Regions from separate parts of the Blautia sp. RTP21359st1_E11_RTP21359_211015 genome, predicted to be linked through region 2. Evidence: predicted binding sites of a transcription regulator. Region 2 holds the regulator's gene; each other region holds the start of a gene.
The links. Region 2 encodes HrcA, which represses chaperone genes, less so after heat shock. Its sites were predicted from a motif close to TGTTAGCACTCNNNNNNNNNGAGTGCTAACA; they were not measured.
Positions count from the first base shown of each region.

Region 1: a site for HrcA is predicted at 1,642-1,672, ahead of clpB (ATP-dependent chaperone ClpB). Genes of this name have one in related genera too.
Region 3: a site for HrcA is predicted at 3,563-3,593, ahead of groES (co-chaperone GroES). Genes of this name have one in related genera too.

Region 1 is NZ_JBDGAB010000024.1:231-8,076, forward strand. Features, by position in the region: gene AB5026_RS09850 (transposon-transfer assisting family protein) at 271-477, opposite strand; partial or broken gene AB5026_RS09855 (hypothetical protein) at 484-1,093, opposite strand; partial or broken gene AB5026_RS09860 (ABC transporter ATP-binding protein) at 1,091-1,303, shown strand; gene clpB (ATP-dependent chaperone ClpB) at 1,767-4,349, shown strand; gene AB5026_RS09870 (DUF4250 domain-containing protein) at 4,637-4,810, shown strand; gene AB5026_RS09875 (MarR family winged helix-turn-helix transcriptional regulator) at 5,115-5,633, shown strand; gene AB5026_RS09880 (ABC transporter ATP-binding protein) at 5,626-7,788, shown strand; gene AB5026_RS09885 (ABC transporter ATP-binding protein) at 7,785-7,846, shown strand, end outside.
Region 2 is NZ_JBDGAB010000011.1:1,221-9,066, reverse strand. Features, by position in the region: gene dnaK (molecular chaperone DnaK) at 1-528, opposite strand, end outside; gene grpE (nucleotide exchange factor GrpE) at 582-1,217, opposite strand; gene hrcA (heat-inducible transcriptional repressor HrcA) at 1,236-2,279, opposite strand; gene AB5026_RS05675 (ABC transporter substrate-binding protein) at 2,456-3,709, opposite strand; gene AB5026_RS05670 (glycoside hydrolase family 172 protein) at 3,725-4,834, opposite strand; gene AB5026_RS05665 (carbohydrate ABC transporter permease) at 4,876-5,730, opposite strand; gene AB5026_RS05660 (carbohydrate ABC transporter permease) at 5,742-6,620, opposite strand; gene AB5026_RS05655 (extracellular solute-binding protein) at 6,699-7,846, opposite strand, start outside.
Region 3 is NZ_JBDGAB010000013.1:58,687-66,532, reverse strand. Features, by position in the region: gene AB5026_RS06720 (ABC transporter permease) at 1-602, opposite strand, end outside; gene AB5026_RS06715 (ABC transporter substrate-binding protein) at 701-2,272, opposite strand; gene AB5026_RS06710 (hypothetical protein) at 2,495-2,728, opposite strand; gene AB5026_RS06705 (MATE family efflux transporter) at 2,758-3,252, opposite strand; gene groES (co-chaperone GroES) at 3,252-3,539, opposite strand; gene rlmH (23S rRNA (pseudouridine(1915)-N(3))-methyltransferase RlmH) at 3,654-4,133, opposite strand; gene AB5026_RS06690 (DNA translocase FtsK 4TM domain-containing protein) at 4,130-6,877, opposite strand; gene AB5026_RS06685 (undecaprenyl-diphosphate phosphatase) at 6,901-7,776, opposite strand.

The DNA of each region.
Region 1 (7,846 bases), on a different contig from region 2:
CAATTTTGAAGATTTCATAAAGATTCCCGAAAACAGAATATGAACAATATACCGTAACCGTGGAGCATATCGCAACAAAGCACCAACCTACGCATTTAGGGCCTTAAAAAGCCCTATATTTCAAGGTTTTTCCCGCATAGTCGGCGGGGTATGTGAGTGTTTTATCCTATCCCCGCCAATACTGGGTTCTAAATGCGTAGGAACAGGCAAAAAGAAAAGACGCCGGACGCAAGCGGCCACATGGCCGCCGCGCCCGGCGTCTGCTGTTATTTATTCGTTCTCGTCTGTGAAATAGAATTTCTGGCTGTCATAGTCAGAATCCGTCATACGTTTCAGCTTGGAAAGGGTCTGCTGGGCCAGCGTCCACATATCCCCGTCCATACCCGGCATGGCTGCGGTGATCTTGCCTATCGTCCTGCGTCGGTCTGCGTTGTGGTACACACAGATCAAATTTTCTTCTTCCACGGTAAAGTGCATCATTCCTCATACCTCCAATTCATTTTTCTTGGTTCTGGCCGCCGCCTTTTTCGGGCTGGTGGCCTGTTTGCTGTCGGCAAGCTGCTTGCGGATAGATGGCCGGGGCTTGCGAATACTCACATCACGGCGCTCATCTTTGTTAATCATGGCATATACCCCGTGTCGGTTTTTTATGCTGGTAAAGCACAGGGACTTATAGGGCAGCATGGCAAAGAGCCGGTCATTGTCCTTGGTGGAAGCCAGTGCGTCAAAGTGCGGTGAGATCTCCACCATAAAATGTGTCTTGTTGGGGCTGTTGGGCGCGGACAGATTTTTCAGCTTATCCACGATGCGCCGGGCCTCGGTTTCAATCCGGCTGTCATGCAAAGCCGTAACGTGGGCTTTGAAGTCGCCGGGGCTGGGCCTCATACCGCAGGAAATTTCCCAACACCCGGTCAGGGCTTCCGTCAAAATACTGGCCATCCGGGATGTCACGGGTTCCATGCTCATAAAAGAGCCGGTTCACGCTCACCGGCTGGGAGGCTTCAACGACGTGCCGGAAATGCTGCTGATAGTCCAGCTCATAGAGATTACCCCGGATGGTGCCGCCCTGTGTGCCGGTCAACTCCACCGCATGGATGCAGTAGATGCACTTACAAAGGAAAAAACGATTATTATGATTGCCCACAGATTAAAAACAGTCAGACATGCAGACCAGATTGTGGTTGTTGAAAAAGGAAGAATTGCACAGCATGGAACATATGAGCAATTAATGAAACAGGAAGGTATTTATAAGAGATTTGTGGATGCAAGGCAGCAGGCGGTAAGTTGGAAACTGGTGCACTGAGAAATAATCCACAGTTGGTGAATATCCAAATTGAATTGTCTGAAAGAGATTTAATTTAAGTTTCGCTAAGTTTCACTTATATAGGCAGAGTGAGGGATATTCAATAAAGTAATATGAAAAAAGCACTGAAAACCGTTGGATTGATATGCTCCCCATATGGTAGACAATGGAAATATCCAAAAATCTATCATATGAGGAGCATATTTTTATGTCTAGGAAACAGTATAGTAAGGAGTTGAAACTTGAGCTCGTAAAGAAACACCTTCCAACAAAAGAACATAAAGGGCTAAATGTAGAAATTAGTTTTTCATTTTACAGTTGCAAAAAAATAACACAAAAATTAGCACTCACCTCTTGACAGTGCTAATAAATGGTGTTATAGTTCTCCTAGAACAAGAAAAAAGCACAGCATTTCCGGTATGCGAATATTGGAAATGCTTTTCATAGAATAGGAGGAAAGCCTATGAATATCAGTAAATTTACACAGAAATCCGTACAGGCTGTCCAGGATCTTGAAAAGATTGCTTATGAATATGGCAATCAGGAGATCGAAGAGGAACACCTTCTGTATGCCTTGCTGACACAGGAGGACAGCCTGATCCTCAAGCTGATCGAGAAGATGGAAATCCAGAAGGAATATTTTATTGACACAGTAAAGAAAGCATTGGATGCCAAAGTTAAGGTTTCCGGTGGACAGCTTCACTTTGGTCAGTATCTGAACAAGGCACTGGTCAGTGCAGAGGACGAAGCGAAGGCTATGGGAGATGAGTATGTATCGGTTGAGCATCTGTTTCTTTCCATGCTGAAGAATCCAAGCCCGAGCATGAAGAAGCTATTCAATGAATTCGGAATCACCAGAGAGCGTTTTCTTCAGGCATTATCTACAGTCAGGGGAAACCAGAGAGTTGTCAGTGACAACCCGGAGGCAACCTATGATACTTTGAATAAATACGGTGAGGATCTTGTGGAGAAGGCGAAGAACCAGAAACTTGATCCGGTGATCGGACGTGATATGGAGATCCGGAATATTATTCGTATCCTTTCCCGTAAGACCAAGAACAACCCGGTTCTCATCGGTGAGCCTGGCGTTGGTAAAACAGCAGCCATCGAGGGACTGGCACAGCGTATTGTGGCAGGAGATGTACCGGAAGGTCTTAAGAATAAGAAGATTTTTGCCCTGGATATGGGTGCGCTGGTTGCAGGTGCCAAGTATCGTGGTGAGTTTGAGGAACGTCTGAAAGCGGTACTTGAGGAAGTGAAGAAGAGCGAAGGACAGATCATTCTGTTTATCGATGAGCTTCATCTGATCGTGGGTGCAGGTAAGACAGACGGCGCCATGGATGCAGGAAACATGCTGAAGCCTATGCTTGCCAGAGGTGAGTTGCACTGTATCGGTGCAACAACTCTGGATGAGTACCGACAGTACATTGAGAAGGATGCTGCACTTGCCCGTCGTTTCCAGCCGGTTATGGTAAATGAGCCGACAGTGGAAGATACCATTTCCATTCTCCGTGGCCTGAAGGAACGATATGAGGTATTCCACGGTGTTAAGATCACAGACAGTGCATTGGTTGCAGCTGCCACACTTTCACACAGATACATTACAGACCGTTTTCTCCCGGATAAGGCCATCGACCTTGTTGATGAAGCCTGTGCGCTGATCAAGACGGAGCTGGATTCCATGCCGACAGAGCTGGATGAGCAGAGACGTAAGATCATGCAGCTGGAGATTGAAGAGTCTGCCCTGAAAAAAGAAACTGACAACTTAAGTAAAGAGCGTCTGGCTGATCTGCAGAAAGAACTTGCAGAGCTGAGAGATACTTTTAATACCCAGAAAGCTCAGTGGGATAATGAGAAGCATTCCGTAGAGAAGCTTCAGAAATTACGTGAGCAGATCGAGGATATCAATAAACAGATCCAGAAAGCAAAACAGAATTACGATCTGGAGAAAGCAGCAGAGTTGCAGTATGGCGAGCTGCCGAAGCTTCAGCAGCAGCTGGAGATTGAGGAGAAGCAGGTTAAGGAGAGTGACAGAAGCCTGGTACATGAGGCTGTCACAGATGATGAGATTGCACGTATCATTTCCAGATGGACCGGTATTCCGGTAACCAAGCTGACAGAAGGTGAGAGAACCAAGCTGCTGGGCCTTGAGGATGAGCTGCACAAACGTGTAGTAGGACAGGATGAGGGTGTTCGTCTTGTAACAGATGCGATCCTTCGTTCCAAAGCCGGAATCAAGGATCCCACAAAGCCAATCGGTTCATTCCTGTTCCTCGGACCAACCGGTGTTGGTAAAACAGAGCTTGCCAAGACTCTGGCTGCCACACTGTTTGACGATGAGCAGAATATGGTCCGTATCGATATGAGTGAGTACATGGAGAAATATTCCGTGTCCCGTCTGATCGGAGCGCCTCCAGGATATGTCGGATATGAGGAAGGCGGACAGCTGACAGAGGCCGTTCGAAGAAAACCGTACAGTGTTGTTCTTTTTGATGAGATCGAGAAGGCTCACCCGGATGTATTCAATGTACTTCTGCAGGTACTGGACGATGGACGTATCACGGATTCACAGGGACGTACGGTTGATTTTAAGAATACGATCCTGATCATGACTTCCAACATTGGTTCTCCGTACCTTCTTGACGGTATCGACGAGAAGGGAGATATCAAACCGGACGCACAGGAACAGGTTATGAATGATCTTCGTGGTCACTTCCGTCCGGAGTTCCTGAACCGTCTGGATGAGATTATCATGTTCAAGCCGCTGACCAAGGATAATGTAGGTAAGATCGTAGATCTTATGGTCAAAGAGCTCAGCGACCGTCTGGCTGACCAAGAGCTTTCTCTGGAGCTTACAGATGCTGCCAAACAGATGGTAGTGGATAACGGTTATGATCCGGTTTACGGTGCACGTCCTCTGAAGCGTTATCTCCAGAATTATGTGGAGACACTGACAGCCAAGAAGATCCTTTCCGGTGATGTACATGCCGGAGATACCATTGTGCTGGATGTGAAGGACGGAGCGTTTACCGTCAGCACGAAGTAAAAAATAACTCCATAAAGTTATGATAGATTGACAAGGAAAAGAACTGTCGGTTTTGATAGAAATCCATTTCAGGATGAAAATCGGAACCAGGCAGTTCTTTTTTGGGGACAAGGAATGGAATATTTTTATCAGATACTGAAGAAATAAAAAATCCTGAAAAATTTTTTACTGGCTCTTGACAAAAAATAAAATTGGTAAGATAGTAAATCTGATATTTCAGATCAGACAGCTATCCAGCAGCATCTGGGATATTGGATAAATATCAGATAAAAGGATGGAAACAGATTATGATACCAAAGGACCCGGTAATGCTTTTAAGTTACGTAAATACACAGCTGCGGGATTTTTACAGATCCCTGGATGCCTTCTGTGAGGACAGAGGACTTAACCGGAAAGAACTGGAGGATAAGCTTGACATGATCGATTATGCTTATGATCCGACTGTGAATCAGTTTGTATAAGAAAATCAGGAACAGAAAGAAGTACCCGTTTCGAATAAAAAAACGAAGCGGGTATTTTTTTTTGCGAAAAAAATAGGAAAAACAGCAGAAAATAAATTAGCTTGACAAATTAATTAATAGATTTCAGGTGGAAATTAAAGAAGCTGTAAATCTTAAAAAAGTGTAAAATTCACAAAAACCAGTTGCATTTTTTGTGCAGATGTATATTATATATAGTTAGCCGACTAATTAAAAAAGAAGATCACTGCTTCGTATATCATTAACAAAGAGCAGGTGTCTGATCGGATGAGAGAGGAGTGACAGCGTGTTTTGTAAGGAGGAAGATGAGAAAGAAAGGCAGAGCAGCTTTTTATCTCTGTTTATGAAGGTAGACCGTTATTTTATGACGAAATGCTTTGGTCAGATGCAGGAGCTTGGGATTTATCCGGGACAGATACCGGTTCTGGGGCTTGTGTCCGGAAGGGATGGCCTGAGTCAGCGGGAAATTGCAAAGATCCTGCATATCAAGCCGCCTACGGTAAATGTATCGATACAGAGACTGGAGAAAGCAGGCTTTCTTTATAAGAAACCGGATGAAAAGGACCAGCGTGTGACCAGGATCTACATGACAGAAAAGGGAAAGGAAATCAAGGCAAAAGCACTGGAACGGATCCATAAAAATGAGGCTGTGATGATGGAAGGCTTCAGTGAGGCGGAACAGTGCCTGCTTCGGAGATTTCTGGAGCAGATCCTTGTAAATATCGAAAAGATCCAGCCGGAGGAAGCCATAGAAAAGCTTCATCCGGATGAAATGACAGAAAGGAAGGAACAGAAACGTGATTAAACTGATGAAATATCTGAAACGATCTGCAGGTTACATCGTACTCATCATTGCGCTTCTTTTTCTTCAGGCATACTGTGATCTGTCTCTGCCGAATTACACATCAAATATCATTAATGTGGGAATTCAGCAGAACGGTATTGAAGACAGTGTTCCTGAGAAGATCAGAAAGACGTCTATGGACAGTCTGAAGCTGTTTATGGAAGAGGATGATGCGAAAACTGTGGATGGATTTTATGAGGAAGAGGGAGATGATCTGGTATTAAAGGATAAAATCTCCAAAGAAGACAGAGAAGAACTCAACGATATCTTCGGCAAACCGATGGTGATCGTTTCTACTCTGACGTCCGACAGTGAGGAATCAAAGGCAGCTCTTGCAAAAATGGGAATCCCGGAAGGGACGGATCCACTGGCGGCTCTTTCTCAGATGCCGGCAGAGGCTTTGGCTGCTATGAAGGACCAGGTCGGAGAAAAGATCGACAAGATGCAGGAATCCATCATCACACAGGCAGGTGTTTCCTATGTTCGTGCAGAATATGAAGCTATGGGTGAAGATGTGGATGCCATACAGATGGATTACATGAAAGCAACAGGTATCCGCATGGTGCTGATGGCACTGGTCACCATGATGGCTGCAGTATGTGTGGTATTTCTTTCATCCAGAGTTGCTGCATCTATGGGACATGATCTCCGTGGGCTGGTTTATAACAAAGTCATAGGTTTTTCCAGCAGAGAGTACCATAAGTTTTCAACAGCATCCCTGATTACACGATGCACGAACGATATCCAGCAGATCCAGCAGGTAATGGCTATGATGTTCCGTATCGTGCTTTACGCGCCGATCCTTGGAATCGGTGGTGTGATCCGCGTGCTTCAGAGAGATTCCTCCATGACATGGATCCTTGGGGTGGCCATTGTACTGATCATGGCATTTATGGCAATGCTGTTCAGGATCGCAATGCCGAAATTTACAGCCCTGCAGACCATGGTAGATAAGCTGAACCTGGTAACAAGAGAAATCCTTACCGGTATTCCGGTTATCCGTGCATTCAGCCGGGAGAAACACGAGGAGGAGCGTTTTGAGGATGCAAATATCACTCTGACGAAGACAAACCTCTTTGTAAACCGTTGTATGACATTTATGATGCCGGTGATGATGCTGATCATGAACGCAGTTTCCGTACTGACCATCTACAGCGGTTCTTATGCAGTAGACAGCGGAAGCATGCAGGTTGGTGATGTTATGGCGTTTATCCAGTATGCAATGCAGATCATCATGTCATTTTTGATGATCACAGCAATGTCTATCATGCTGCCGAGAGCAAATGTATCTGCACGCCGTATCAACGAGGTGCTTGAGACAGAAGTCAGTGTCCAGGATCCGGAGGATCCGGTACAGCCTTCCCAGGATGTGAAGGGGACTGTAGAATTTGATCATGTAAGCTTCGCATATCCGGAGGCAGGAGAGAATGTTATCACAGACATTTCCTTCAAGGCAGAAAAAGGTGAGACAGTAGCGATCATCGGAAGTACAGGAAGCGGTAAGAGTACACTGATCAATCTGATCCCGCGTTTCTATGATGCAACAGAAGGATCTGTGAAAGTGGATGGCGTGGATGTCCGGAAAATGACACAGAAGGATGTCCGTGACAGGATCGGTTATGTTCCGCAGAAGGGTGTACTTTTCTCAGGAACCATTGATTCCAATATCCGTTACGGAAAGACAGAGATTTCGGAAGATGCAGTGAAAAAAGCAGCAGAGGTTGCACAGGCTACGGAGTTTATCGACACCAAGCCGGAGCGATATAAGACTCCGATCGCACAGGGAGGAAGCAATGTTTCCGGTGGACAGAAGCAGAGGCTTTCCATTGCCAGAGCTATCGCAAAAGATCCGGAGATCTTTATCTTTGATGACAGCTTTTCCGCACTGGATTTCAAAACAGACAGCACACTTCGAAAAGCGCTGAAAGAACATACAAAAGAAGCAACAACCATTATCGTGGCACAGCGTATCAGTACGATCTTAAATGCAGATAAGATCCTTGTACTGGACGATGGACATATGGCAGGGATCGGAAGCCATAAGGAGCTGATGAAGTCCTGCGAGGTATATCGCCAGATTGCCATGAGTCAGTTATCAGAGGAGGAATTGGCATGAGTCAGCAGAGAAGAAGAGGTCCGATGGGCGGACACGGAATGCAGCCAACAGAGAAGGC
Region 2 (7,846 bases):
ATCAAATGTACCACCGCCAAGGTCGTATACCATGATCTTCTGCTCTTTCTCATTGTCAAGACCATATGCAAGAGCTGCTGCTGTAGGCTCGTTGATGATACGTTTTACATCAAGACCTGCGATCTTACCTGCATCTTTGGTAGCCTGACGCTGAGCATCGTTGAAGTAAGCCGGAACTGTGATAACTGCCTCTGTTACTTTCTCACCAAGATATGCCTCTGCATCCTTTTTCAGTTTCTGAAGGATCATTGCGGAGATCTCCTGTGGAGAATATTTCTTGTCATCGATGGTTACACGGTAATCGGTACCCATCTCTCTTTTGATAGAGGAGATCGTTCTGTCTGCATTTGTAACTGCCTGACGTTTTGCAGGCTCACCTACCAGACGCTCTCCTGTTTTTGTGAATGCTACAACGGATGGTGTTGTTCTTGCGCCTTCTGTATTTGCGATAACTGTCGGCTGTCCACCTTCCATTACGGCTACACAGCTGTTTGTTGTACCTAAGTCAATACCAATAATCTTTCCCATGATTTTTTCCTCCTGTTTTAGTCTGTATCTGTTAAAATAAAGTTTGTTGTCAGTTAGTTCGCAACCTTCACCATACTGTGGCGTACTACGAAATCCTTGTAGGTGTAACCCTTCTGGAATTCTTCCACCACGATGTTCTCTCCAACCTCTTCATCCTCCACATGCATCACTGCATTATGGAAATCCGGGTTGAATTCCTTTCCCACTGCTTCGATCGGCTTCACGCCAAGCTCATCCAGTGTTGTGGTAAGCTGCTTGTAGATCATTTTCATTCCATCTGCAAAAGCATCGCCTTCCTGTGCCTGTGCAAGACCTCTTTCAAAGTTATCCACAACCGGCAGGATCTTTTCAACGATCTCTTTTGCTCCGATGATGTACATACTGGATTTTTCTTTTTCCGTTCTTTTACGGAAATTATCAAATTCAGCCATGGTACGCTTCAGGCGATCGGTAAGTTCCTCCACCTTCTGCTCAGATTTATCTTTTTTCTTCTTTCCGAAGAAGGAAGTTTTTGATTTTTCTTCTTTTTTATCCTCTGAGGCAGCTTCTTCGCCTGGAGTATTGTTTTCTTCCTCCGGCAGATCTTCTCCCTCCGGTGTCAGGTTTTCTTCTTCCTGATCTCCGTCAGTTACGGGGATTTCCTTCTCCGCTTCCTGCTCTTCGGATGTTTTCTTTGTTTCCTCCGACACTTTTTTTCTACCGCCTTTCTAAGTTTTCTTCTTTTTCAAAACGTCATCCAGATGATTCTTCAGTTCCTTCAGACTGTCCACTACATTCTCATAATCCATTCGTTTGGGACCGATGATCCCGATGGTTCCGTACATTCCGTCTCCCAGTTCATATCTGGCAGTTACAATGCTGCAGTCCTTCATGGTCTGGATTGGCATCTCATCACCGATGTAAACCTGAATTCCTGTATTCTCTCCATCTGACATCTGTTCTTTTACAAGATCGGCAAGTTCATGCTTCTCCTCAAATGCGGAGATCAGCTCCGTTGCCTTCTCTTTATCGGCAAGCTCCGGATACTTGAAAATGTTAGTTGCACCTGAAGTATAGATCTCCATATCTTCCTCTTCCACATGAATGGTGGCTGCCACTGCATCCAGAACCGTTGCCACCACACCGCTGTGGCTGCCTGCCTGTTCCTTCAGTCTGGCGATCATCCCAAGGTTGATATCCTGGATCGGGATCCCATTGAGATTGGTGTTAAGAAGAAGATTCAGTTTCAGGATCGTCTGGTCGTCCATTTCCTCATCCAGATTGATGATCTGGTTCCGGACTGTGTTGTTGTCACTGACAACCACTGCCACAAGCTGAAGTTCGCTCATTCTCGACAGCTGGATGAACTTGATCTTGTTGCCGCTGTACTGCGGAACGGAAACCATGGTAGCATAGTTGGTATTGGAAGCAAGAACCTTCGCAACCTTCTTAAGCACCTTATCCATCTTATCTGTCTTCTCAATGATCAGATCTCGCAGCTCTGCGACCTCCGCTTCCTTCTCCTTCATCAACTCATTGACGTAAAGTCTGTAGCCCTTATCTGAAGGAATCCTTCCTGCTGAGGTATGAGGCTGGACGATATAGCCCATATCTGTCAGGTCTGACATTTCATTTCGGATCGTTGCGGAACTGACATTGAGATCCGCATACTTGGAAATGGTCCTGGAACCAACCGGTTCTCCGGTTTCCATATAGGTCTTGATGATTGCTTTTAAGATTTTTTGCTTGCGCTCATTCAACACCTCTTCCATGAATCCATCTCCTTTCCTTTTTATTCTTTCCTGACGGATGTTGATTCTTTTTTTACATCTGTTAGCACTCATTTTAGTGGAGTGCTAACATCTACAGTCTTTAAGATATCACCATGTAAAATATTTGTCAATATGTTTTGAAAAAAAGTTCTTATTTTTTCAAAACAAAAAAAGCATCAGTACGATGCTTTTTTGTAATACTGGTCTATGCAGTTCTGTGCCCCGGCAAAAAATTCCGCTTCTGTTTTCTGTCCCAGCATATATTTCTGAAATTCCGTTCCCATGGACGAAACGGCTTCTATGGAATCGGCACACAGTGGTCTTGCCTTCAGCTTATAATCTTTCAGATATTGCCGGATCATTTCAATGCCATCCAGATCAAAATTCTTATCCTCGATCACATCCAGTCTTGCCGGACACATTTTTGTCAGCTGTCCGTAATTTTTACTGGCCTCATATCCGGACACATACTGAAGGAACTTCAGAGCTGCTTCTTTATGATCAGAATTTTTATTCAGTACATACTGCCAGGTTGCGATATTGGTCACCTTCTCGTCAAATTCCGGAAATGGTGCCATATGGATCTTATCTTTTCCATACACGCCTGCATTCTGAAAAGTACTCAACACACCGGTATACATAAACATACATCCATACTGGCCGTTTATAAATTTTTCATTCAGCTGGTCATGCTGGTCGATCAGATTCTCCTCTGATATCATCCCTGTATCCAGCATTCGCTTCATATATTCTGCCGCTTCTCTTGTTTTCGGATCCGTCCAGTCTGTATAATCTCCTCCGAAAAAATCGACATACTCGCTGATACTATTATATATGTAAGAAATCTCCCATGCATCCCCATATGCATATTTTCCCGTATTCTGAAGCTTTTTCTGAAGGATCTCAAGATCACTGAGACAGGAGAGTCTGTCCAGACCAGCCTGATCCAGCAATTCCTGGTTCACCCAGAATGCCATGATATCCATCCTGAACGGTACCGAAAAAATATGTCCGTCTGACATGCATATTTCTTTCAGGTATTCCTGCAGAAAATTCGCCGCTGTCTCCTCTGTCATAACCGTATCTTCCAACGGAAGAAGAAATCCCTTATGTTTAAATTCGGATATCATCTCATCATTTACTGTGATCAGATCAACAGAATCATCTCCTGATGTCAGAAGAGTTGCTATTTTGGCCTGGCGATTGTCCGCATTGGCCGGACATTTTTCAATATGGATCTTTATTCCAAGATCTTTTTCCGCCTGGCTGATAAAAGAATCAAAGCCTTCTGTGCCTGCATCCACATGAAGGATCGTCAGTTCCTGTCTGTTCTCCGGCACAATATCAGATGCAGCCTCCTTCTTCTGGACTCCACATCCTGTCACTGCCAGAGCCAGGGCAAATACCCCGCAAAATACCTGTTTTTTCAATCTCTACCACCCTTTTTATCTGGGCCATCTATCCTCTTTTGACATCAACGGCTGGAACGGTGCATGAGGAAGTGTCTGATACCAGTACGCTACACTTGCCACATCATCCTGTCGTTCAAACAGGCCACGGTATCCGACGCCTATCTGCTGAATCGTAACGCGAAGATCCTCTTCAAAGCAGATTGGATCCTGTAAATGCCATCTGTAAAAGCCTCTCATTGGCGGGCAGTCATCATTATGATAAAAATTGTGGATCAGCTCGTCATGGGCAGAATAATACGGATATCCCAGATACGGCGTGTTATAATTCTGTTCCACGGTTTTTCCATCCACCTGTTTGGCAAAGCTCCAGGAACCACCAAAGTAATCTTCCGTTCCTGTTCCACAGATGGTCGGATACTCCTCATCTCCGTCAATATAAAACTTCATTTCTCCCTCGCCCCACCAGTAACGTTCCAGTGTGGTAAGTGCCATGTAGGTTCCTATATAATGGCCTTTTCCTTTTACTCCATCCAAAATTGTATAATCTTTTGTTTTTTCTGTCAACCGTTCCCTTCTCCACTGCGCATGGAAATAAGCAATATCGTCCGGAAGCTCATCATAGAGACAGTAATCTACCTGATAAAAGAAAGCCGGGATTTTATTTGCATGCTGGTTTTCCAGTGTGATCTTTGCTTTCTTCTTAAACGGCATCGGGAAATAGCAGTTAAAGCCCCTGTTTGGAACAACAGCCACCGGAACAGAATTTACAAAACATTCCCTTCCGAATCCGCAGCAGAAGAAATCACCCAGAGGACTTTCCACGGAAGGAGTTTCCTCGTCATCCCAGTACATACGGATTACAAGATCTCTCAGTACAAAGCAATCTGCCTCTGTAGTCTTGTTATCAACGGTGATCCAGATATGATTGATCTGTCCCGGTCCTTCCATTTCTGCCAGAGTTACCACAGTTCCCGGCTCAATATCCCTGAGACACGGGCTTCCTTTTCTGGACGGTCCCAGATGACTTGCAGCCATACCGCCTCTGCCTTTTTCTCCATGAGGATTTTCTGCGTTGATCGCACGGCTTTTTCCATGCTTTGCAAGTGCGATCCCTCCCAGTCCGCCTGTAAATGCCTGATACATATCTGTTTTCTCCTCTCTTTTGGAAATTAAAAATATTATATTTACGCTTTTACTCCACCTGCCATGATACCATCCATGATCTGTTTCTCAAAAACAGCTACAAAGATAATGATCGGAAGAAGGATGATCCATCCCATGGCGCTGACCAGATCCCACGGAACTCCATACATGTTGTCACGTAACGGAAGCTGTACGATGGAAACAGAAAGTACCTGAATACCATTTGAATAAAACAACGGTGTGAAAAAGTTATTCAGACAGGTAATAAAGTTGATAATGCAAACCGTAGCGATTGCCGGCTTCATCAGCGGCAGAACGATCGTAAACAGTCTCTGTGAAAAAGATGCGCCGTCAATAGCAGCTGCCTCCTCCAGTGAGATCGGGATCTCACCGACAAAGTTTCTGAGGATCAGAACCGTAAACGGTATAACGGTACTGATATAAAGAAGGATAAGTCCCGGATATGTATCATACAGCTTTACCTTCTGCATAAACTCATACAGCGGGCGGGCTGTGACAACCTCAGGGATCAGCATGGTAGCCAGAACAAACGCAAATGCAACAGAAACTCCCTTTGAGTTAAATCTTGAGAAGCCATAGGCAGCCATTGCACACAGCACGGTACTGATCACAAGTGTAATGCCTACGATCAGAACTGTATTTCCGATCTTTGAAAGCAGTCCTACATTCTGTATCAGAAATTTATAGCTTTCCAGTGTGGGATGATCCGGAAGATAATCGATCGGTGTTTTAAACAGTTCTCCTGACGGTGTGATCGAAGAAATAAAGATCCAGTAAACCGGGAACAGGATCAGAAAAGCCACAACTGCAAACAGAACCCATCTTCCAACGGCTACCACTCCATGATAAACATTATATTTTCCTGTATTCTTCACGATAATTCCCCCTAACTGTCAAACTTATTCATAACACGTATATTCAGCCAGCTGAAGATCGCCATTACAACAAACAGCAGCATAGCCAGCGCCGAAGCATATCCTACGTTTAGATTTGTAAATGCTTCTGTTGTGATTCTGTATGCGATCAGCGCAGTATCCTCTCCAGGGCCTCCAGATGTCATGGAATAAACCAGATCGAAGGTTGTCAGTCTCCAGAGTGTGAACGGAATACATAAAGTCAGGACATTTTTTGCGATCAGCGGAAGTGTGATCCGGAAAAAGCTCTGGATCCCGTTTGCACCGTCTACCTTTGCTGCCTCATAGATATCGCCGGAAATAAACTGAAGTCCGGAAAGTACAAGAATTGCAAAGAACGGAAGGTCCTTCCACAGGTCCATTGCAATTACCGCTGCTCTTGCAGTACCTGTATTGATCAGCCAGCTGTTCTGGTAACCCGGTACAAACCAGCGGATAAAATCATTGATCAGACCATAATCATTGTTAAATGCCCATTTTGCAGCCATACCGGCTACTACTGCAGGCATAGCCCACGGGATCAGCACGATGGTCCTCAGAAAACGGCGGCCTTTGAATTTCATATTCAGGATCAGTGCCAGGATAACTCCGAGGATCACATGAAAGATCATGGAAGCAACCACAAATATTGCCGTAAAGCTGATCGATGTGAGCACTTTAGGATCAGAAAATACCTTCAGGTAATTCTTGAAGCCTATAAATTCATTGATACCTGCAAGGATACTGATATTAAAGAAGCTGTTTTTCACAGTCATCAGAATGGGATATACTGTTGTAAAACCTCGAATCAGTACAACCGGCAGGATCAAAAGCCATGGTATCCACTTCATATTTTTTTTGCTTATTGTCATGGAACTTTCCTCCCTGTTCATCAAGCAATGTAAAGCAGACTTTTACCTCTGCTTTACATTGCTGTTTTTTTATATCTTTTACTTATACATATCTACCACATCCTGAGCCTTCTTGCAGAACTCATCAACTGTAATCTCGTCTTTCATACAGGACTGGAAGATTGTTCCCATATCGCTGATAAATTCCATTGTCTGTGCCACCATCGGACGTCCCTGTACATTGCATTCATTTGCATATCTGCTGTACATTTCTTTTGCCGGGTCAGAATCCGGAACTACCTTCTCTGCAACATCCTTTCTTGCAGGATATCTGTCAAATGCTTTATAGGAAGCTTCCATTCCGCCTTCATCAGCCATATACTGGAGGAATTTCACAGCTGCATCTTTATTCTTGGATGCTTTGTTGAGAACATAGCTCCAGGAATCTGTAAAGATCGCACGCTCTCCCTTGCCGCTGAAATCCGGTACCATTTCCATGTGGATCTTATCTGCGCCAAGCATATCTGCCTTTGCATAATCTGTTCCAAGGCCCCACATGAACCAGCATCCGTATTTTCCGTCATTGATCTTCGGATTCATCTGCTCATATTTATCAGCGATCTGCTCGATGGATGTTTCTTTATCAGCAACCAGATCGTGGAGGAACTGAACTGCTTCCTTGTTTTCCTCTTTGGTCCAGTCAAAATAATCGCCGCCGAACATGTTTACAAACTGTGCAAGCTCGTTAAATGCATAAGTTTTCTCCCAGGAACCGCCGTAGCCGAATCTTCCGTCCTTGGAAACAGCCTTCATATACTTCATGAAATCCTCTTTTGTATCAATGGATTTGATTCCGACCTCATCCATGATCTCCTGATTTACCCAGAATGCAAAATATCCTGTATAGCCTGGAACACCGATAATGTTTCCGTCCTTATCTGTGATCATATTCTTTACATATCCCTGGGCAAACTGATCAGCGATATCATCTGTCATTACTGTATCATTCAGTCCTTCCAGCCATCCGGAATTTTTAAATGCCGCACTCATCTCATCGTTGATCTGAATGACATCCACGGAAGCATCTCCTGTGGAAAGCATTGTGGTGATCTTCTGCTGACGGGTATCTGTATCTGTAGGTGCCGCAATTACATTAATGTTCAGGCCCGTGGCATCTTCCACATTTGCAAGCCAGTCCTCAAAATCCGGGTCTGTGGTGTCGATGCTGTATAAGGTAAGATCATATT
Region 3 (7,846 bases), on a different contig from region 2:
CTTAAATACCGGATGTACTGTGACGCATTTGCAAAGGTCAGAACTGCGCAGGGCATGACCATATGCAGGATCAGATCTCCTAAGGAACGGTTGCCGTCTGAATGCATACCGATACTTGGCAGGATATGGAGATGCACACTGAAGAGATAGATCAGCATGATACCGAACCAGAAAGTAGGAATGGAGATGCCTACATAACAGAACATGCTGGTGATCTTATCCAGAACACCATTTTTATTCTTTCCGGAATACAGGCCCAGTACAATGGCAATGAGAAAACCAAGCAGCATGCTGGTTCCCATTAGGATCACGGTTGCGGGAAGCCTCTCCAGCATCTGTGTCAGGACCGGTCGGTTATTCATCAGGGAATTTCCGAAATTCCCGTGAAGGATCCTTCCCAGCCACAGAAAGTACTGCTCATAGACAGGCTTTGTAAGTCCCAGGCTTTCTCTCAGGTTCTGGATATATTCTTCACTCATATTTGGTTCCACATAAGTCAGGACAGGATCTCCGGGCGCTGCTTTTGTCAGTGCAAAGCAGAGAACAGAGACAATAAACAGTGTCAGAATACACTGTATCAGACGGTTTACGATCTTCTTCAAAATGTACCTCCTTTATTTTCCCCGAAAACAGGAAATCGGCTGGCGCAAAAACGCGTCAGCCTCTTTCTGTTTCCGGTATTCATCCGCTATAAAATTATTTATTTCTCCAATGTGTAGATCTTGGAATAATCATAATAAATAGTTTTTAACAGACATTCATCAAAGCCTCCGAAATCTTTACTTACCGCATAGAAACCATTGGAATAAGCGATCGGATAGATATACATGTTATCATTGATCGTATTCTGGATCTCCTTATAAATCTCGCCACGTTTTGTCTCATCTGCAGTACTGTTGCCCTCTTCCCACAATGCATCCAGATCTGTATCCTTGATCCTGGAATAGTTGGAACGGCTGACGGAAGAACTCATGTCTGCATAAAGGCTCGGCTCTTCTCCCAGAGTGTAGAAGCTCAGTACCAGATCATAATCTGTGCACTCAGGATCCTTTGTCTTATTCTTGAAGGTAGACTCATCTGTAGGAAGAAGATTGATGGTGATTCCTACATTGGCAAGGGCAGACTGTACATACAGAGCCTCACTCTCCATTGTCTTATCTGTGGAGATATACATCAGGTTCAGAGAAAGACTTGTCTTTCCTGCTTCGGAAAGGAGCTCCTGTGCTTTAGCCGGATCATTGTCGTAGGTATTGTCCGGTTTTGTATAGTAGAGTGTATCCGGTGTAAAAATAGAATCTGCAGGCTCTGCATAATCCTCGGAAAGGAAAGCAAACTGACAGAACTCCTCTTTATTCAGTGCGTATGCGATCGCCTGACGTACCTTTACATCCTGAAGATCTTCGTTCAGCTCATTCATGAACATGGCGTTGACACGTCCGGAATTATAGGTATTGATGTTTACGTTATCGTAAGCACTGACGGTATCGTAATCATCTGCGCTGATCAAACGTGCATCCAGATCTCCGCTTGCAAGTGCCGCATTGGCGGAGCTGGAATCCTTTACGATCTTGAAGGTGATGGAATCCAGATTTACATCATCAAAATAGTCATCGAATTTTGTTACTTTATAATACTCTCCGGATTTGTATTCCTCGAACTTAAAAGGACCACTTCCCACCGGTTCATTGTTGAGATCACTTTCTCCGATATTCTCCACGCCGTCATAAATATGCTTCGGAATACAGTAAACCTGGCTCAGTCCACCAAGAAATCCTGCGGAAGATGATCCAAGGGAAATCTTGACTGTAAGGTCATCAACCTTCTCTGCCTCTACTGCCTTGTCATTAACGTATCCGTAAGAAGAATACGGAACATTCTGCTTCTCATCTACCAGCACCTGCATGGTGAATACCACATCATCGGCTGTGATCGGCTGACCGTCATGCCATTTCAGTCCGTCTTTGAGCTTCAGTGTGAATTCGCTGGCATCATCATTGGCTGTTACACTTTCGCAAAGTCCGTTTCCGTAATACATCTCTCCGTTCACGATCTCAAAAAACGGGCTGTACAGTGCCTGCATCATATCGAAGCTTGTCTGATCCACAACATAAAGCGGATTGATGTTCTGCGGATCTGCTGTTTCTGCAATGGTAATATTTCCGCCTTCCGCCTTGGTTCCTTCTGTTTCTGCTGCAAAAGCAGTCATTCCTGACATAACAGTTGTTCCTGCCACTGCAGCTACCAGAAGCGCTGCCAGTACTTTTTTTCTCATTTCCTGTTCCTCCTGTGTTTCAGTGAGTATTCCTCTTTTCCCACCAGTTTAATATGATATAAGCAAGATAATACTATACCATATTACCTTTGTCAAGCTGTCCCTGGCTCTTCAGAGATTTTTTTACTGCATTTCGTTAAAGTTTGTATTTATTCTACATACAAATCACACAGGCGTCAAGATAATTTTTCTGTATCATGCCTCTGATCTATATATATTTCCTTAATTCGTCATATTTTTGATCCAGTGTCCGTAATTGCACTTCAAAAATGCAGGCACGCATTTAAAGATCTGATCTGCATTCAGGCAGCATACCACCACTGCCGGAGATGCCTTGACCACAAATGCCATAAACATGGACAGAGGGATCACGATCCCCCAGGTACTGATCAGGTCCACCTTCATGGAATAAGCGATGCTTCCGCTTCCCCGGATGATACCACCGTTTGTCGGCATCTGATAGGACATTCCTACCATTACTACACTTAAGTCATTACCGAAAGCCCGAAGGCAACCCCTGCAATTTCCACACAGCGCAGTGTAGCAAGCAGGATCTGCGTCACCGCAAAGAAAAAGTAAGTAAACCGGATGATCGCCAGATAGGAAAGACCGGCTTCGATAATCGCCTGATCTGTTGTAAAAAGCCCCAGCAGCTGTGTTGGAAAAAGACTGGCCAGGATAAACAGCACAAGGGCAATAAAAAAGCCTGTGCTCATGGCCCAGGCACCGATCTTCCTTACCGGCTCTGTCTCTTTCTTTCCCCAGTACTGACTTCCGAATATGACAAGTCCGTCTCCCAGCGCCATAAGCAGCTGCTGAAAGACGAACTGTACCTGGTTTACGGTGGTCACACCGGATAATGCAGTTTCGCTGAAGGCTCCAAGCATAATGTTGTCCGCAAGATTGACACTTAAGGTCACTACATTCTGCAGCACCAGCATGGAGCATAATTTCAGAAAATTACGATAAAAACTCTTCATCAGTCTTTTACGATGGCAATGATATCATCTGCGTTGATCACCAGATATTTCTCACCCTCATATTTGATCTCGGTTCCTGTGTATTTTCCGTAGATCACACGGTCGCCCGGCTTTACCTGTACCGGTACTTCTTTACCGTCTACGACCTTACCGCCACCTACTGCGATAACCTCTGCCTGCTGGGTTTTCTCCTTGGAGCTGTCCGGAAGTACGATGCCGGATGCGGTTTTGTCTTCTGTCTCAAAATATTTTACGATAACTCTGTCTGCAACTGGTTTTAATGCCATATTCATTTCCTTCTTTCTGTGATTATTAGCACTCTTAAGCTTCGAGTGCTACTCTTTTTTATCATACTACATATCCAAAAATTGTCAAGATATTTGCAGATATGTAGTATGATATTATTTATGATAGGGCTCTCCGCTGATGATACGATAGCTGCGGTAGATCTGTTCCAGAAGGATCACACGCATCAGCTGATGAGGAAATGTCATTTTCGAAAAGCTTAAAGCATAGTCTGATCTCTTCAGTACTTCTTTTCCAAGACCGATAGAGCCGCCGATCACAAACTGGATATGGCTGGTCCCACGTATTCCCAGCTCGTTGAGCTTCCGTGCGAAGTTCTCAGAGGTCAGCTGTTCGCCTCCGATCTCCAGAGTGATCACAAACGCATCATCCCGGATATATTTAAGAAGACGCTCCCCTTCCTTGTTCCGAATGGCATCTTCTACTGTTTCGCTGGCATTATCCGGCGTTTTTTCGTCGGACACTTCTATGATCTCCAGCTTGCAGTAACGCCCGAGGCGCTTGGAATACTCTGCAATGGCATCCCGCAGATATTTTTCCTTGATCTTCCCTACTGTCAGGATACTTATTTTCATCCGCCGTTCTCCTCCAGATAATTCTCAAATTCTTCTGCTGACATCAAAACCTTCCTTGGCTTGGTTCCTTCCTCCGGACCTACCACTCCTGCGTCACAAAGCTGATCCATGATCCTTGCCGCACGGTTAAATCCGATCTTGAACATACGCTGGAGCATACCGATGGAGGCCTTTTCCTTCTCAATGATAAATTTACCGGCTTCTGTAAAATAGACATCTCTGTCACCGCCGCCGGCTCCTCCCGGGACGCCGGCTGTATTGACCTGCTTCTCGATGGATGTATCATAAACAGCACCCTGATTTTTGTCAGAAACATATTCTACGACTGCACTGACCTCCTCATCTGAAACAAAAGCGCCCTGCAGTCTGGCCGGCTTCTGATACCCCTGAGGATAAAACAGCATATCGCCCTTGCCAAGAAGCTTCTCGGCACCGTTCATATCCAGGATCGTTCTGGAATCCACACCGGAAGATACGGAAAATGCGATCCTGGACGGCATATTGGCCTTGATCAGACCTGTGATGACATTGACCGATGGTCTCTGGGTAGCAATGATCAGATGGATACCTGCTGCACGTGCCAGCTGGGCCAGACGGCAGATCGCATCCTCAACTTCTCCCGGCGCAACCATCATAAGATCCGCAAGCTCATCCACGATGATCACGATCTGCGGCATCTTCTCAGGTGCCTTTTCTCCCTCCGGGACCCGCATATTGGCAACCTTTTTGTTATATTCTCCAAGATTACGTACCCCATATTCCGCAAAGGCATTGTAACGGCTGGTCATCTCGGAAACAGCCCAGTTCAGCGCACCGGCCGCTTTCTTCGGATCTGTGACCACCGGAATGAACAGGTGCGGGATCCCGTTGTATACACTGAGCTCCACCACCTTCGGATCGATCATGATCAGACGCACCTCATCCGGTGTAGCCTTATAAAGGATGCTGATGATCAGCGTATTGATGCAGACGGATTTTCCGGAGCCGGTTGCTCCGGCGATAAGAAGATGCGGCATCTTGGCAATATCTGCCACTACCGGTTTTCCGGCAATATCCTTACCTGCTGCAAAGGACAGCTTGGATTTTGCATTTTTAAACTCCTCTGACTGAAGAAGATCCCGCAGCATGACCGGGCTGTTCTCCTTGTTCGGAACCTCGATCCCCACGGCTGCCTTTCCCGGTATCGGTGCTTCGATGCGGATATCCGGTGTAGCAAGATTCAGCTTGATATCATCGGAAAGACCAACGATCTTGCTGACCTTCACACCCATTTCCGGCTGCAGCTCATAGCGGGTAACGGTAGGTCCGCAGCTCACATTGGTAACGGTTACATTGACGCCGAAATTATGCAGGGTTTCCTGAAGCTTCTGCGCTGTTTTACGCAGATGTGCATCGGAATCTCCCTGAGATCTGCCATCTCCGCGCTTCAGAAGCTTCAGCGGCGGATACTGATATGGTTTCTTCTCCGGAGCTTCTCCCTGGCTGATCTCATGCTGGATATTTCTGATCCCATGCTCGATCTCTGTCTGAGATGACTTCGGGTTTCTGGAGGGCTGATGAGATGCCTTCTGTTCAGCTTCCGGCTGAGGATCCTCCTTTATCTCAGCGGGAACGGCTGCCTTTCCTGTTTCCCGGGAAGCTTTTGCTGCTACAGCTGTCTTTGCCGGCAGGATCTGCTGCATCTCGGGAATATCCACATCCTCGTAGCCGGCATAATCATCCTCCTCTTCGGCTTCCTGCATTTCTCTTTCGAAATCCGGCTCCTCCGACTCTTCCCGGGCCGGCTGGGACTGTGAACGGTGGATCTGGAATTCAAGCGGCTGAGCATGCTCCTCCGGTTTCTCATCAAGCCCTGGATCCTCTTCTGTCAGATCTGTATCTGCCGGAAGTACAGCCTTTTGTTCATCAAGGAAAGAAGGAAGATTAAATTCTCCCTCCCGGTTCGCCTTCACCGCAGCCTGTCTTTCTTTCTGCGATCTTCTGGCTTTTTTCTTTTGTTTTTTTGAGATATTTTCCGGATCTTCCTCTGTAAGGGCAAGTTCTTCTTCCTCCAGCTCTTCTTCCAGCCGGCGGATCTTCTCCGCTCTTTTTTCCGCACGGATCTTTCTGCGAAGCTCCTTCTGCTTTTCTCTGTCCGGCTGTCCCTCAAGATAAGCTTCTCTGCTCTCTCTTGCTGCATCTGTAAAAAAGTCCAGGATCTTATTCATAAATCCGAAGAAGGATCTCTGTGTTATGATGATGAGAGATACAAGAAGCACCAGAACGATGATCACAATTCCGCCCACAACGCCAAAAGCAGATGCTGTGGAAATACATACTGCACCACCGAATACTCCACCGCCGGTACGGTATTCCGAACTCAGTGAATAATAATCCGAAAACGTGGTACTTGGCGTATAGCCCTCTGTGATCAGCTGAAGAAAGCCGCAGAGGAACACAAAAAATACCACGCCCGCCAGTACCTTTTTGTAGGCAAGGCGGTTGGTATTGTTCACGATCAGGAACGTAACTCCGGCAAAAAGCAGGATCGGGAAAATATATGCACAAAGTCCCATGATGCCAAAGCATACGGCACTGATGGCATTTCCTACGATCCCTCCCATACCAAATGCACTGATCATCAGGATCAGGCAGGCCGCAAACATCACAAGGATCAGGATCTCTGTCTGAAAGCGGTTACCGACAGGCTGCTGCTTCGCCGCAGGTTTTCTTTTTCTTTTTTTTGTCGTTTTTGAAGCTGCCATTGTCAGACTCCTCCCAGTTGATATCAAATATAATTCGCTGCCAGAATAAGGATTCCGGCTGCAAAAGAATAAAATGCAAAATAACGCAGTCTGACCTGATTCGAAAGCTTAAGCATAAAACGGATCACCAGATAGCCTGTGATCCCGGCCACGATCATTCCAAGAACATAAGTAAATCCCTGGCCAACAGTCATATGAACAGAAGTAAACTCTCCCATCTCCACAAAAAAAGCTCCCACCACAGCCGGAATGCTCATCAACAGCGAATATTTCACTGCAAACTTCCGTCCGAGGCCGCAGAAAAGTCCTGCACTCATGGTAAGTCCAAGCCTGGAAAGTCCCGGAAACACAGAAAGACCCTGGCAAATACCCATCCACATAGCATCTCCGAAGCTGGCTTCTTTTGTTCCCTTGCTGCCATTGACATTACTGTAGTCCACAACAAGGAGGATCACACCTGTAAGAAGGATTCCGATCCCGGAAAACATGTGTGAGGATGCGCTTCGCACAACAAGTCGTTTGCACTGATATCCGATCAGGACTGTAGGAATGGTGGATACCATGATCAGGGCAGTAAGCTTCCGGTAAGTTCCGCTTATGATCTTTGCGTAGGTAAGCTCTTTCCCAGTCCTACGGTTATAGAGAAAAATATTGGCATTTCCGATCAAATCCAGTATCATTCCGATCAGCTCGATCCCGGTCTTCTTGATGTCCTTCAGAAAAACAAGGATCAGAGCTATCATAGTTCCCAGATGGAGCATCACTTCAAAAAGCACACCGGAGCCTCTGGTACCGCCCAAAAGATCCTGCACTCCACAGAGATGTCCGAAGCTGCTCACCGGCAGAAATTCGGTGATTCCCTGAATGATTCCCAATATAATCGCATGTATCACTGACATAATGATATTTCCTTTTCTTAAATTTTTTCCAACACATTATAGCATAACTGAGTAAAACTTACAATCTTCA